2 regions of the Lysinibacillus sp. NPDC056232 genome follow, and region 2 is predicted to be linked to the other one. Evidence: riboswitches for the same ligand, from Rfam matches in the RefSeq annotation. Region 2 holds a riboswitch; the other holds the start of a gene.
What was found. A riboswitch is a leader RNA that binds a small molecule or an ion and turns the genes downstream of it on or off. The one in region 2 is predicted to bind thiamine pyrophosphate.
Positions count from the first base shown of each region.

Region 1: linked by a shared signal. The riboswitch ahead of ACFCYJ_RS02885 (ABC transporter substrate-binding protein) and the one ahead of thiM (hydroxyethylthiazole kinase) in region 2 are both predicted to bind thiamine pyrophosphate.

Region 1 covers NZ_JBHJTF010000002.1:162,594-170,409, reverse strand. The annotation lists gene parE (DNA topoisomerase IV subunit B) at 1-25, shown strand, start outside; gene parC (DNA topoisomerase IV subunit A) at 22-2,454, shown strand; TPP riboswitch at 2,626-2,736, shown strand; gene ACFCYJ_RS02885 (ABC transporter substrate-binding protein) at 2,911-3,906, shown strand; gene ACFCYJ_RS02880 (thiamine-binding protein) at 3,908-4,198, shown strand; gene ACFCYJ_RS02875 (ABC transporter permease) at 4,198-4,968, shown strand; gene ACFCYJ_RS02870 (ABC transporter ATP-binding protein) at 4,946-5,695, shown strand; gene ACFCYJ_RS02865 (TatD family hydrolase) at 5,685-6,434, shown strand; gene ACFCYJ_RS02860 (TetR/AcrR family transcriptional regulator) at 6,563-7,135, shown strand; partial or broken gene ACFCYJ_RS02855 (DUF5360 family protein) at 7,159-7,305, shown strand; partial or broken gene ACFCYJ_RS02850 (DUF5360 family protein) at 7,439-7,696, shown strand; gene ACFCYJ_RS02845 (hypothetical protein) at 7,693-7,816, opposite strand, start outside.
Region 2 covers NZ_JBHJTF010000024.1:61,554-69,369, reverse strand. The annotation lists gene ACFCYJ_RS17355 (cysteine desulfurase family protein) at 1-622, shown strand, start outside; gene thiI (tRNA uracil 4-sulfurtransferase ThiI) at 625-1,833, shown strand; gene ACFCYJ_RS17345 (alpha/beta-type small acid-soluble spore protein) at 1,987-2,202, shown strand; gene thiE (thiamine phosphate synthase) at 2,461-3,093, opposite strand; gene thiD (bifunctional hydroxymethylpyrimidine kinase/phosphomethylpyrimidine kinase) at 3,083-3,907, opposite strand; gene thiM (hydroxyethylthiazole kinase) at 3,907-4,662, opposite strand; TPP riboswitch at 4,749-4,847, opposite strand; gene mbcS (acyl-CoA synthetase MbcS) at 5,098-6,687, shown strand; gene sppA (signal peptide peptidase SppA) at 6,906-7,816, shown strand, end outside.

The DNA.
Region 1 (7,816 bases), on a different contig from region 2:
CCAACAAGAGGAGGACCAAGCATGAGTAGTACGGAAAAATTCCAAGATTTACCCTTAGAAGAAGTGATGGGTGACCGCTTTGGTCGCTATAGTAAATATATTATACAAGACCGCGCGTTGCCTGATGCACGTGACGGTCTTAAGCCTGTGCAACGACGTATTTTATATGCGATGTTTACAGAGGGCAATACGAACGAAAAACCATTCCGTAAATCAGCCAAAACTGTCGGTAATGTTATCGGTAATTATCACCCACATGGTGACAGCTCCGTATATGAAGCGATGGTGCGCATGAGTCAGGATTGGAAGGCGCGCCATATGCTTATTGAAATGCATGGGAATAACGGCTCTGTTGATGGTGACCCACCGGCAGCGATGCGTTATACAGAGGCAAGACTTTCTGCAATTGCAGCGGAAATGCTCCGTGATATTGGCAAGAAAACCGTTGAATTTGTACCGAACTTTGATGATCAGGATATGGAGCCGACTGTTTTACCAGCTCGTTTCCCGAACTTACTAGTCAATGGCTCAACAGGTATTTCGGCCGGTTATGCCACAGACATTCCTCCTCACGCACTTGATGAGGTGCTAGACGGTGTTCTCATGCGCTTAGATAAGCCGAACTCTACTGTTGATGAATTAATGACTGTTATTAAAGGGCCTGATTTCCCAACAGGTGGGATCATTCAAGGTGTCGATGGTATTAAAAAGGCGTATGAGACTGGTCGCGGTAAAATTATCGTCCGCGCTCAAGCAGCCGTGGAGCCAATTAAAGGTGGCAAAGAGCAAATCGTTATTACGGAATTACCGTATGATGTCAATAAAGCAAATCTTGTGAAGAAAATCGATGAGCAACGCGTAGATAAACGACTTGAAGGAATTGCAGAAATTCGCGATGAATCGGATCGTACCGGCCTACGTGTTGTCATTGAACTGAAAAAAGATGTTCCAGGACAAGGGATTTTACAATACTTGTTCAAAACAACTGATTTACAAGTAGCCTATAATTTTAATATGATCGCTATCCATAATCGTCGTCCGACAATGATGACATTGCCATTGTTACTGGATTCTTATATTGTCCATCAAAAGGAAGTTGTGACGAACCGCTCCATTTATGATTTACAAAGAGCTAAAGATCGTTCGCATATCGTTGATGGCTTGATAAAGGCGCTTTCTATTTTAGATGAAGTTATTGCAACGATTCGTTCGTCTAATGATAAACGAGATGCGAAAACGAATTTACAGGTGAAATTTGACTTTACAGAAGTACAATCAGAGGCAATCGTTAGCTTGCAATTATACCGATTAACGAATACAGATATTACAGAGCTTCGCCATGAACAGGATGAACTAAATAAACTGATCGCCAAGCTTGAAGGTATTCTTAATAGTGAAGCAAAGCTTGTACGTGTTATTAAACAGGAACTACTTGACATTAAAAAGCGCTTTGCAGAGCCACGTCGTTCAAAAATCGAACAAGAAATTGAAGAAATCAAAATTACGTTAGATGTCCTTGTCCCAAGTGAAGAGGTCGTAGTGACTGTCACAAAGGATGGCTATATTAAGCGTACATCTACACGTTCACATGCAGCTTCGAATGGTCAGGATTTTGCGATGAAGGATTCCGATTATTTGTTATATGAAGAAAATTTAAATACGCAGCATCATCTATTGCTATTCACAAACCGAGGCAATTATATTTATCAGCCTGTCCATGAGCTACCAGATATTCGTTGGAAGGATCTTGGTCAGCATATTTCAAGTATTGTGCCGACCGGAGAAGATGAATCTATTATTGCTGTATACGGTTTTGAGACATTCGAACAGGCTAATACGTATATTTTAACGGCTACGAAAGATGGACAAATTAAACGCTCATCTGTAGCAGATTATGCTGTAACACGCTATTCGAAACCGATAAAAACGATGAATGTCAAGTCGGGAGATGAAATGATTTTTGCAGGTATCGTGACGGACGAGGTAGAACTAATGTTAACGACAGATACTGCCTATGCTATTCGTTTCCCAATGGAGGAATTACCAGTAACGGGTGTGAAAACGGGCGGCGTCAAAGGGATTACGCTGAAAGACGGAGAAGCATTAGTCGGTATCAATGTTTTACCGCCAAATGACACGGCCTATGTGGCGATTGTCACGCAGCGCGGTGCGGTGAAGAAAATGAATGTAGCCGAGGTAGAGCTGGCTAGTCGTGCAAAACGCGGCTTAAAAGTATTAACAGAGTTAAAAGCGAACCCACATCGTATCGTGGCTGTAGTTAAGGTAACTGGTGGGGAACAGCTAACGATCGAGACGGAAAAAGGCGTGCAAGAGATTCTTGACGTACAAGCATTAACGCGAGCAGATCGACACTCCAACGGCTCCTTTAAAGTAGATATAGCTGCTGACGGTGCCATTTCACATGTGTTCACGGTCAAAAAAGAAGAAAAGTAAAATTAGTTTTCTAGCCCAGCTCCTTTTGAGAGCTGGGCTTTTTTAGTAAATTGAAACCAATCAGCTTTGTGCTTTGGTGTGGCTGTTTAATAATAATTCAGCGCTATCGGTAAACAGCCACTTGTCATTTCGTGATAGATATGGGTATAATAATCACGAAAAGTTCATATGGAAAGAATGTAGGGGGGCTGGTAGTTGCCAGCTGAGATTGTGTCCGATAGACGCTGACCCTTTGAACCTGATTTGGCTCGTACCAGCGTAGGGAACATCTATTCAAAAAAAGAAAGTTTTTGATACTGATTGTAAAACGTCTGGGAGGAATCCTGGGCGTTTTTTTATGTTTTCAGACTTTTGTTGCATGCACATACCTTACGTGTAAACAGACCGTGAACGGTTTCTGCTGGTAAAGACATTCATTCATGAACACTTTCACACTACTTACTTGGAGGATTCAACATGAAAAAATGGTTATTGATCCTGATGGCTGCACTTTTAACATTAGTGGGTTGTAGCGAAAAAGAGGCTAAAAAGGATGCTAAAGGGTTAACGAAAGTATCAGTCGTTCTTGATTGGACACCGAATACAAATCATACCGGTTTATATGTAGCGGAAAAGCTTGGCTACTTTAAGGATCAGGGCTTAGATGTTGATATTTTATTACCTGGCGAAACCGGTGCAGATCAGCTTGTGGCATCTGGGAAGGCTCAGTTTGGCGTAAGTTATCAGGAAGGAATTACACAGGCTCGTGTGCAGGATGTACCTTTAGTATCGATTGCAGCGATTATTCAACATAATACTTCTGGCTTCGCATCTATTGCATCGAAAGGCATTTCGTCACCAAAGGATTTTGAAGGTAAAACATACGGTGGCTGGGGTGCACCACTTGAAAAGGCTGTACTACAATCACTTATGCAAACAAAAAATGCGGATATTAATAAGTTAGATATCGTCAATGCTGGTGATTTAGATTTCTTCACAATGATGAAAAAAGATATTGATTTTGCGTGGATTTATTATGCATGGACAGGTATTGAAGCAGAACTTCGTGGCGAAAAGCTAAACATGCTTTATTTAACAGATTATAGCGAGCAGTTAGATTATTACACACCTGTACTTGCTACAAATGAAAAAATGATTAAGGATGATCCTGAGACGGTCAAAGCATTTGTCGCTGCTGCAGCAAAGGGCTATGAATATGCGATAAATCATCCAAATGAAGCAGCTGATATTTTACTAGAAGCGGTACCTGATTTAGATAAGAACCTTGTGCATAAAAGTCAGGAATGGCTAGCAGATAAGTATCAAGACGACGCTGCACAATGGGGCGAGCAAAAGCTAGCTGTCTGGGAAAATTACGCGAAATGGATGGCCGACAACAAAGTTTTAGAGGGCGAATTTAACGCAGAACAAGCATTTACAAACGACTTTTTACCGAAAAAGGAGACAAAGTAATATGGCAAACTCATTAATAAGTGTACAAATTATACCGAAAACTGAAAAATATGAGGATGTGATCCCATATGTCGATGCAGCGATTGCGGTTATCGACGCTTCAGGAGTTAAATATGAAGTTCACCCACTAGAAACGACAATGGAGGGTGAACTATCGATTTTGCTACAAATCATTGAAAAAATGAATGACAAGATGATTGAGCTGGGCGCGATCAATGTCATCACGCAAGTGAAAATTTTATATCAGCCATCTGGTATTACAATGGGTACATTGACGGAGAAATACCAGTGATGAAGCAAGCTTTCAAACAAGGAAGGACGATAATTTTTATCGCCTTCCTCTTATTCATATGGGAACTAATTGTCCGTTTTGCTGATACTCCACATTGGCTTTTGCCTGCACCGAGTGCCATTTTGAAAGAAGGTTTTCAATCGTATGAGACGTTTGTGCCACATGCTTTAGCGACTGTTCAATTAGCACTTCTAGGTCTTGCCATCGGGATATCATTTGGGCTAACGGTTGCTGTGCTATTACATCGTTTTACGTTTGTCAGGGAGCTATTTTATCCTATTCTCATTATGTCGCAGAATGTCCCAATACTTGTCCTAGCACCGTTATTAATCATTTGGTTTGGCTTCGGTTTATTGCCAAAGCTCATTATTATTTGTCTTGTGTGCTTTTTCCCTATTGTTATTTCGGCAATGGATGGCTTTCGTCAAACTTCGCCTGAGCTGAAGCATTATTTTGAGATGATTGGTGCAACGAAAGCACAAACCTTTTGGAAGCTTGAATGGCCTTATGCGTATCCAGCGATTTTTTCAGGCATAAAGATTGCGGCAACCTATAGCGTCATGGGGGCTGTCATTGCGGAATGGCTAGGTGCGAAAATGGGGATTGGTGTTTATATGACATTAGCACAATCTTCATTTCGAACGGATCGAGTATTTGTAGCGATTTTTGCCATCGTATGTTTAAGTTTACTATTATTTAGTGCTATTCGACTTTTAGAAAAATTTGTTGTGAAGGGGAGAAGACAGCATGCTAAGCATTCAAAACATTGATAAATCCTTTGATGCTCTTCCTGTCATCCGTAATTTATCTTTTGAGGTGAAGGACGGGGAATTTGTGGCGATTATTGGTCCGTCAGGCAGTGGAAAAAGTACACTCTTTCAATTAATTGGCGGTGTTTCTTCTATTGATAAGGGTGCCATTTTATTAAACGATACAGATATCCAGCAAAAAAGAGGGACGATTGGCTATATGCCTCAGCAGCCGTGTTTATTACCATGGCGTACGATAGTAGAAAATGTCACGATGGTCGAGGAGCTTCATGGAAAACCAAACGTGAACTTGGCCAAGGAATGGTTAGACAAAGTAGGGCTTGCAGCGTTTGAAAATGCGTATCCCAATGAGCTGTCAGGGGGTATGCAACAGCGTGTATCTTTTATTCGTGCCATTGTTAGTGATAAGCCCATCTTATGCTTAGATGAGCCGTTTTCTGCACTTGATGAGTTTACAAGGCTTGAAATGCAGGCGTGGCTTTTATCGATATGGGAGGAATATCGAAAGTCAATATTATTCGTTACACATAGTATCGAGGAAGCTCTGTTTTTAGCTGATCGTATCATTGTACTCACGAAACGACCAGCGACAATGAAAAAGGAAATAATCGTACCTTTTGCAAGGCCACGCCAAGAAGAAATTCGTCATTCCGCTTCGTTTACGGCTTTAAAGCAACAGTTATTCACGTATTTAAAAGAAGAAAAGGATGAAGAGAATGTTGATTGATGCACATATTCATTTAGATCAGTATGAGGAAAATGACGTACCTACTTTGCTAGAGGAGGCTGAACATGTTATTGCCGTTAGCATGAATCTTCCATCGTGTGAAAAGACTTTGAAACTGTCGAAAGCCTATGCAAAGGTAAAGGCAGCGTTTGGTTTTCATCCTGAACAACCGTTACCAAGTGATGTGGAGGAAGACGTTTTATTCGATTGGATACGCCAACACACTCATGAAATGGTGGCAATTGGCGAGGTAGGCTTGCCTTATTATTTGAGGCAGGAGAAGGCGATTGATGATCGTCCGTATGTGGCATTGTTAGAACGGTTTATAGTATTGGCAAAGGAGTTAAATAAACCGATAGTGTTACATGCTGTTTATGAGGATGCGGCGATTGTTTGTGATTTGCTAGAAAAACATCATGTAAAAAAAGCGCATTTTCATTGGTTTAAAGGCGATGAGGAAGTAGTTGAACGGATGATTCATAATGGGTATTTCATTTCTGTGACGCCTGATTGTACGTATGAGGCTGAAATTCAACAGCTTATTAAAAAATATCCAATCGAACTGATAATGGTAGAAACAGATGGTCCATGGCCGTTCGAAGGTCCTTTTGACAATAAACGAACATCGCCTTGGATGATGAATCATTCCATAGAGGTTATTGCTTCGATAAAAGGGCTTACAACACAGGAAGCGGTGCACACCATTACAAGAAATACGACAACATTTTATATTTTATAACAAAAAATACAGCTGTTTCTTTTAAAAAGCAGCTGTGTTTTTTTATTTGACAGTATTTTCATTCTGCACTAATGTAAAATATGGAAAATAAAAAACTTTTTTTGTTTTCCTAGAAGTAGGTGAAAGTGTTGAAAGAAAGAATTTTAAAGGTATCCATAAGTGAAGCTGAACGAAAAGGATTCCGGTTTACGATGGGGGATTTAGCAAAGCAACTAGGTATGAGTACTAAAACATTGTATGGATACTATCCCTCAAAGGAAGAACTACTGAATGAAATGATTGATCTAGCAATTGAAGAGCTGAAAATGAAAGAGGAAGAAATTCTGCATGATTCAACGTTAAATCTTGTAGAAAAACTACAAAAAAGTCTTGTACTAATTCCGGCTGATTTTAAGTTTGCTCAGCTCAAATATTTAGAGGAACTTCAACGATATTATCCAAAGCAATGGGAAACTCTTGATGATTTTATTCATGAACAATGGGCAGGTATCTTTTCGTTAATAGATGAAGGAATTGCAACAAATAAAATACGTCCCTTTAATAAAGAGATCTTTATAGAAGTCTATATTGGCGGGCTTTATCGATTGATGGAACATGCATCCCAAAACAGAAATATGATTTCACTTCAGGATACAATGCAGGAAATGGTGGACATCCTTATGCTTGGTATTCTAAATGGTAACGTTAACGAAGAAAACTAAATGGGGGCAGTAAAGCTTTAAGAATGCTATTTTTAGGTACAGATTTCTTTTTTATACTCTATTGGCTTGTCACTTTTTTTCATTTGATTCCAGAAGAGTATTTATATCAGGATTATCAAAATGAATTATTAGTTATATGGAATTGGTCGTTTTTCCCGCTAGATATTTTAACTTCTTTCAGCGGGTGTTTGGACACCCGCTGAAAGAAGTTAAAGCCTCCGGCGGATGTCACGGAATCGGAAAGGAGTTTCTTTGTGCAAGCACAAAGCCGATTCCAGACGCAATTATGCGAGGCATAATTGATTTTCAGTTACTGGTTTTATTAGTCTCTATCTATTTAAAATAAAAAATGAAAAGTGGAGAGCATTTGCCTTACTATCTCTGACACTAACATCTTGTTCTGGATTGCAGGCGATTGCTTTTTGGACAATAAAGCTTGATTTTGATCTTATGTGGTGGATACCTAACCTTTTTCTTTTACTGTATCCGTTGCACTTTATACCAAAACTGATTACTTCTAAACATCAAAATGTCTCATTACAAGCAAAACACAACCACTAATCATCTTCAGCGTGGTTGTGTTTTCTGTGCTTTGTAAAATTTTGTTCAATATTTTCTTTTTTCGTTTTCGTTACACGCTCATGTGTACTGAAAGGGGAAGATTGACGATTTTTTTCAACG
Region 2 (7,816 bases):
AGATGCTGTTCAAAGCTTTGGGAAGTTACCGATATCATTTAACGATGACAAGGGACCAGACTGTATTTCAATTTCTGGCCATAAAATTCATGGCTTTAAAGGTTCTGGTGTACTCGCATTCCGTAAAAAAATGAAATGGCAACCGTATGCACTTGGCGGAGGGCAGGAATTTGGTTTACGTAGTGGAACAGTAGCTGTACCGCAAGCTGTAGCCTTATCCAAAGCAGCTCGTATAGCCATAGAGACGATGAATGACCGTGCGAAAAAATATCGTCAATGGTATGAAGAATTATGTAGCCAATTACGTGGATATGGAGATGAAGTGCATATTTTATCAACACCACAAGGAGCGGCACATATTTTATCTTTTAGTATTCGCGATTTAAAAGGTGAAGTCATTATCAATGCATTGCAAAAACGCAATGTAATTGTGTCGACATCGAGTGCTTGTTCATCGAAACAGACAAAAACAAGTCATGTTGTTGAAGCTCTAAATCTCGATGAGCATTTTAAAAAAGGTGTTATTCGTATTAGTTTTGGCGCGTATGTAACAAACGAAGATATAGAAAAATTTAAACAAATATTAGATGAAGTATTGATGGAACTTAAAGGAGAATTTTAAAAATGATTTGGAAAGAAATTTTAATTCGATATGGAGAACTTTCTACAAAGGGTCGCAACAAGATGGATTTTATTCGTCGCTTACGTGAGAACATTCGTCATGCGTTTGCGGATTTAGGACATTTACACATTCGCACAGAGCGCGATCGTATGTTTATCGCCATTCAAGATGAAACACAAATGGACGTACTATTAAAAGGATTACCTAAAATTTTTGGTATCCAATCATTTAGTCCAGTGGCAGCATGTGAAAAAGACATGGAGGCCATGAAAAAGCTTGCCATAACAATTATGGATACGTTTAAAAATGAGCAGCTTACTTTTAAAGTAGAAGTAAAGCGCACAGATAAGACATTTCCGTTAGAATCACATGCCATTCAACGCGAAATTGGTGGTTATGTATTACCACAATATCAAAATTTATCAGTAAAGGTGAAGAAGCCTGATATCGAACTTCGTGTAGAGGTGCGTCATGATGCAACATATATGATGGCACAAGTTATACCGGGTGCAGGTGGAATGCCTGTAGGCTCTAATGGTAAATCTTTATTAATGCTTTCTGGTGGTATAGATAGTCCTGTTGCTGGTTATTTAATGATGAAACGTGGAGTGCGCTTAGAAGCGATTCATTTCTTTAGCCCACCATACACAAGCCAAAATTCATTAGAAAAAGTAAAGGTGCTTGCTAATGAATTAACAAAATTTGGAGCTAATATACGATTACATGTAATTCCTTTCACTGAAATTCAAGTTCTTATTAAAGAAAAAGTACCTTCTAATGTATCGATGACAACAACTCGTCGTATGATGCTAAAAGTTGCTGATAAAGTACGTGAAGAAATTGGTGCACTAGCTATTGTTACAGGTGAGAGTCTTGGTCAAGTAGCGAGTCAAACTCTTGAAAGTCTAACAGCTATTAATGCCGTAACGAACACACCAATTTTACGTCCATTAATCTCATCAGATAAATTAGAAATTATCGATATTGCAGAGAAAATAGGCACATACGAAACGTCTATCCAGCCATTTGAAGACTGCTGTACAATTTTTACTCCTGCAAGTCCAAAAACAAAGCCAAAGCTTGAAAAGGTTGAGCATTACGAAAGCTTCTCGGATTTTGATGAACTAATCGAACGAGCAGTGAAAAACCGTGAAGTCTATATTTTCCCGAAAAAAGAACAAGAAGCCGATAAATTTGCGGATCTTCTATAGAAGAAACTTGCGATTCCGTAAGAGCCGACTCAAAAATCCATTTGAGTCGGCTTTTTTTAGTCTACTTCCTTCTGAGGTACAATTTACCTATAAAATTTTTGTATTAAAAATCTAATATCGCACATTCTATATTCACAAGGAGGTGAGAGACACATGACTTCAACAAATCGCAGTTCAAACAAACTTGCAGTACCTGGTGTAGAGCAAGCTCTAGATCAAATGAAATACGAAATTGCACAAGAATTTGGTGTTCAATTAGGAGCTGACGCTTCAGCTCGTGCTAACGGTTCCGTTGGCGGTGAAATCACTAAACGTCTTGTACAAATGGCTGAATCACAATTAAAAGGTATGCCAAACAACAACCAATAATTGCTTAAACAGTAATTATTAAAATTAAAACCAGTGACCGTAAAAGGCACTGGTTTTAGTTTGTTTAAATTCTTTATTTTTTATCCCGTATTAACGGGCAGTAATTTATCTATATCAAAAGAGAAACGTTAGGTCCTCCCATTTCAATTCAATTCAATGAGAGCAAAGAAATAGGTGGAGTTAACTGCCCGTAAAAACCCGATTGGTGAAGACTAATAATCAGTGGGGTAAAAACGCCCCACTGATTAAAGTTTCACTTTATCCTACAAATGATTTAAATATAGAGACTGTATTTGAAATATCCTTACTTTCGCAAATTGCGGAAATAACTGCTATTCCATCCGCACCTGCTTTAAATACAGCATGTGCATTCGAGCAGTTTATGCCTCCAATTGCAACGATAGGGAGCTCCGGGTATTGTCTGCGAACTTGTTGTAAAAAATCAGTTCCACTAGGTGGTTTGGCGTCGCTTTTAGAAGCGGTTGAAAAAATTGGACCAATTCCAACATAGTCCGCACCATATTGTAGAGCAGTTTGTAATTCAGCTTCTGAATGAACAGAAACACCTAGAATCATGTTGCCAATTTTTTCACGTACCATCGACACAGGAAAATCTTCTTGGCCAATATGAACACCATCTGCTCTAAGTTTTATAGCTAACTCTACATCATCATTGACGATAAACGGAATATGATACTGTTGACAGAGCTTTTGACATTTACGAGCAAAATTTACATAGGCTAGTCCAGTTAGTGTATTCGGCCCCTTTTCACGGTATTGAAACATAGTAATTCCAGATTGGAGAGCTTTCTCTAAAACGTTTATTGGCTCCTGATTTAAAACATTACCTGTACCCATAATAAAATAGAGCTGTAGATCGTTACGTTTCATGAATGATCACCTCGCAGGAATCCTTATAGTTTTGATAAGCAAAATGATTTGTTGGTCCATGGCCATTACCAATAGATAAATCATGAGTGATTGCTAATTGAATAAATTTTTTAGCTTCCTCAATCGCTTTTTCTAAAGGTAGCCCAATACCAAGAAAAGCAGTTAATGCTGCGGAAAACGTACAGCCTGTACCATGCGTATTTTTTGTTGCAATACGAGTAGACTGCATGGAAAATGATCGACCATCTTGAAAAAATACATAATCAGTAGCATAACATTTACCCTCTAAATGACCGCCTTTCATAACGACGCATTGAACGCCTGTTTGTAATAAGATCTGAGCTACTTCTTTAATATCTGCTAAAGAATTGATTTTCCTTCCAGAAAGGGTTTCAGCCTCTGGGATGTTTGGCGTTACAATTGTTGCTAAAGGTAGCAAATAACTTCGTAATGCCTCAATTGCTTCTTGCTGTAATAAGCTTTCGCCACCTTTTGCAATCATAACAGGATCTACAATAAGTGGAATATTTACTTCGGCTAAAATATGTGCAATTGATTGGATTATTTCGGAGGAAAACAGCATTCCTGTTTTAATAGCACTAATTGAAAAATCCTCGATTAGCGCTTTAAGTTGTTTTTCAATAAAGCTCACATCAATTGGCAAGACACCCGAAACACCCAATGTATTCTGGGCTGTTAAAGCTGTAATAACAGACGTTCCAAACACCTTTAATTCCTGAAATGTTTTTAAATCAGCCTGTATGCCTGCACCGCCGCCACTATCTGAACCAGCAATTGTCGTTACAATATCCATCATTTTTCACCATCCTTGGAAAGGCGGTGTAGTTCATTTAATACAGCAATTTGAAAATCGCCAATGAATGGAGTGGAAGAAGCTGCTTTTTCTGCCAATTTTTTATAAAACAATAATGTTTCTAGCAATTGGTCAAATGGTTTATCTCCTGCGGTGTAGGAGGCACAACATATTGCACTCAATAAGCAACCTGTTCCAGTAACTTCTGTCATTTGAGAATTTCCACCTGTAACCCATTGCTGATGTTTGCCATCAGTAATAAAATCCTTTTCACCGGTCACAATAACAATACAATTGTATTGTTGAGCTATTTTCTGTGCCTCCACTTCTACAGAAATTGAACCACTACCACTATCTACGCCTTTTTGTTGCCAGTCTACATTGGCAATTGCCGCAAGCTCTCCGATATTGCAACGAATTGCCGCAAATTTAATTTCCTTTAGTAATTGCTGTACCGTTTGTTTCCGGTAAGATGTTGCACCTGCAGCTACAGGATCTAAAATAACGGGAATGCCAAGAGCATTTGCTTTTTTCCCTGCAAGTAACATTGATTCTTTCATTCGCTCATTAAGGGTACCGATATTTATCAATAAGCCTGAGGCGATTGTGACCATTTCTTCAACCTCATGACCATCATCAGCCATAACTGGAGAAGCGCCTATTGCTAATAAGCCATTTGCTTGAAAATTAGCCACAACATAATTAGTAATGCAATGAATAAGTGGATTTTGTTTACGGATCGTTTGAAATATCAATGTAAGTCCTCCTCGTTGGATGGACGTAAGCGTGCAAAAAAGGCTCTTTTTCGTGCAAAAAACACATAAAAGAGCCTTTCATCAGTAATTTGATGTGAATTGCTCCCTACGTCAGTATTAACTAACAGGTTCAAAGGGTCAGGTTTTACCTTCTCAACTCTAAATGAGTCCCCCTGCAATTATGCTTTTAGTTGAACAAAATGTACCATATTATTCATTCGGGTTCAATAAGGATTTTTGAATCTTCATGCAGCAACAATTCTTTTCTGTGCGAAAGCGACGATTACGCCAAGTTGAAATAGATAGAACCAATACGTGACTGATGCCATATAGCAGAACATGATAGTTGTCACCACTTTAATGAATTAGAGTGAATTTCATTGAAAAAGATAAAAATTGAGTTTTATAATGAGCGTACAAAAGGGGGCATTTGCCATGAAAAGAGAAGATTTAATCGCACCAGAATGGTATAACATTTCAGAGGAAATTGAAAAATATGCACAGGATTCTACAAAAAATGCATTGTTAGTTTATAGCGAAAACGGGGAAATTCAGTACATTACATATACAGCTTTACTTGAAAAGGCGAATCAGGCAGCACATGTATTTACATCTCAAGGTTTAAAAAAAGGTGATGTTATTTTAGTCATGGTACCGAGATCAGTGGAAGCATATATCGTGTATATTGCGGCCTTAAAGGCAGGTTTAACCATTATACCTAGTTCGGAAATGCTGAGATCTAAAGATATTGAATATCGAATCAACCATGCCGATGCAAAAGGAGTTGTTGCATTTGAGCCTTATATTGAACAATTTGATAGTGTTGAAAATTTACAAGAAATACAGCAATTTGTCATTGGACATGCACATGAACCTTGGCAGCCATTGCTTGAAAAAATGCAAAGCCAATCAAAGAGCTATTTTAATTCTACACCAACTAAGAGTACAGACATTGCATTTTTAGCATATACAAGTGGTACAACAGGCAATCCAAAGGCAGCAGTACATACTCATAGCTGGGGTTACGCACACTTACGAACTACTGCACCAAATTGGTTAGGTGTTCAAGAAGGTGACATTGTTTGGGCTACAGCAGCTCCAGGCTGGCAAAAATGGATTTGGAGTCCGTTCCTCGCTACTTTAGGAAGTGGTGCAACAGCATTTGTTTACAAAGGTCACTTTGATGCGGCAACATACCTTGCACTGATTGAAAAATTCAATGTTAATATTCTGTGCTGCACGCCAACCGAATATCGATTTATGGCGGGGCTTGAAAATTTACGAGATTTCAATTTAAGTACAATACGTCAGGCTGTATCAGCGGGTGAACCTTTAAATAGTGAAGTGATAAAAGTATTTTCAGAGGTCTTTAATTTACAAGTACGAGATGGTTATGGACAAACAGAGAATACATTACTTGTTGGTACAATGGTAGGGATGGAGGCTAAAATGGGCTCAATGGGTAAACCTACTCCGGGTAATACTGTTGAAATTATCAATGATTTTGGAAATCCTGTTGCAATCGGAGAAGTTGGAGATATTGCTGTTCACTGTGAAACGCCCGCGTTATTTAAAAAATATTTAAACGATCCCGAACGTACAAATTTACAATTTAGAGGCGAATGGTATATTACCGGAGATCGTGCATATAAAGATGAAGATGGCTATTTTTGGTTTGAAGGACGTGGGGATGATGTCATTATATCGTCTGGCTATACAATTGGCCCATTTGAGGTAGAAGATGCGTTATTGAAGCATCCAGCAGTAAAAGAAACTGCCGTTGTCGCGAGTCCGGATGAAGTTCGTGGAAATGTAGTAAAGGCATTTGTTGTGCTCTCTGATGGAGAAGTTGGTGATGAAGCGCTTATAAAAAAACTACAAAGCCATGTGAAAACTTTAACAGCCCCTTATAAATATCCTCGTGCAATTGAGTTTGTTACTGAGCTGCCAAAAACCTCATCAGGCAAAATTCGTCGTGTCGAATTACGAGAGCAAGAAAAAATCCATTCTATCAATCATCATTAATTTCCTAGGAAATAATGTCGAAAATCAAAGTTCCTGCTTTTTTTATGAACTTTGATTTTTTTTATAATGTTAGGTAATGTATTATAGGTTGAATAAGTTAAAGCTTTTGCAAAGTGTTGGAAATCAACCCCGGGTTATGGTAATAAGCCATCTTATTGCAATAAGTATGAAACAAATTAGGATATCAATCGTATAACGTTATGAGGAGGCAGAAAGATATGAATGGTAAAAGGTGGGCTGCTTTAATAATTGCAGGTGTGCTATTAGTATTTTCATTAGGAATCAACACCATTTTTGCAATATTTAAATCAGATTTCTTTAGCAATTTTGATAGCTTGGTGGCTGGAAACGACTTGACGGTAATGGAAGAGGTTAAAGAAAGCGGCAATAAGGATAAACGTATTGCATACTTAAAGGTTGATGGTACGATTCAAGATGTTGGCTCAAGTTCACTATGGCAACCAGTTTCTTATGATCATCAATTTTTCTTAAATCAATTAGATAATATTTTATATGATCAGACTGTGGAAGGTATCGTCTTAAGTGTTAATTCACCAGGTGGCGGTGTAAAGGAATCAGCAGAAATATATAAAAAACTTTTGAAAATTAAAGAAGAGCGACAAATTCCAATCTATGTTTCTATGGATTCGATGGCAGCTTCAGGTGGTTATTACATTTCAGCACCTGCAGATAAAATATTTGCGCAACGTGATACAATTACAGGATCGATTGGTGTCATAATGCAATCTATTAATTATCAGGAGTTAGCAGAAAAAGTTGGTATTAAATATGAAACGTTTAAATCTGGTGAACATAAGGATATGCTTAGTCCAATGCGTGAAGTGACACCGGAAGAGCGTGCTATGATGCAAGACATGATTAATGAAACGTATCAAGAATTCGTTGGTATTGTTGCAAAAGGACGTAATATGTCTGAACCAGATGTGAAAAAAGTGGCTGATGGTAGAATTCTTAGTGGTAAGAAGGCGCTTGAAGCAGGCTTAGTTGATGAGATTGGTGATGAGGAAGCAACAATTACTGCATTGCGTAAAGACTTTGGTCTAGAGGACGCTGCATTATTCCAGTATTCATATGATGTGGGTGGCTGGAAATCATATGTTGGGATGAA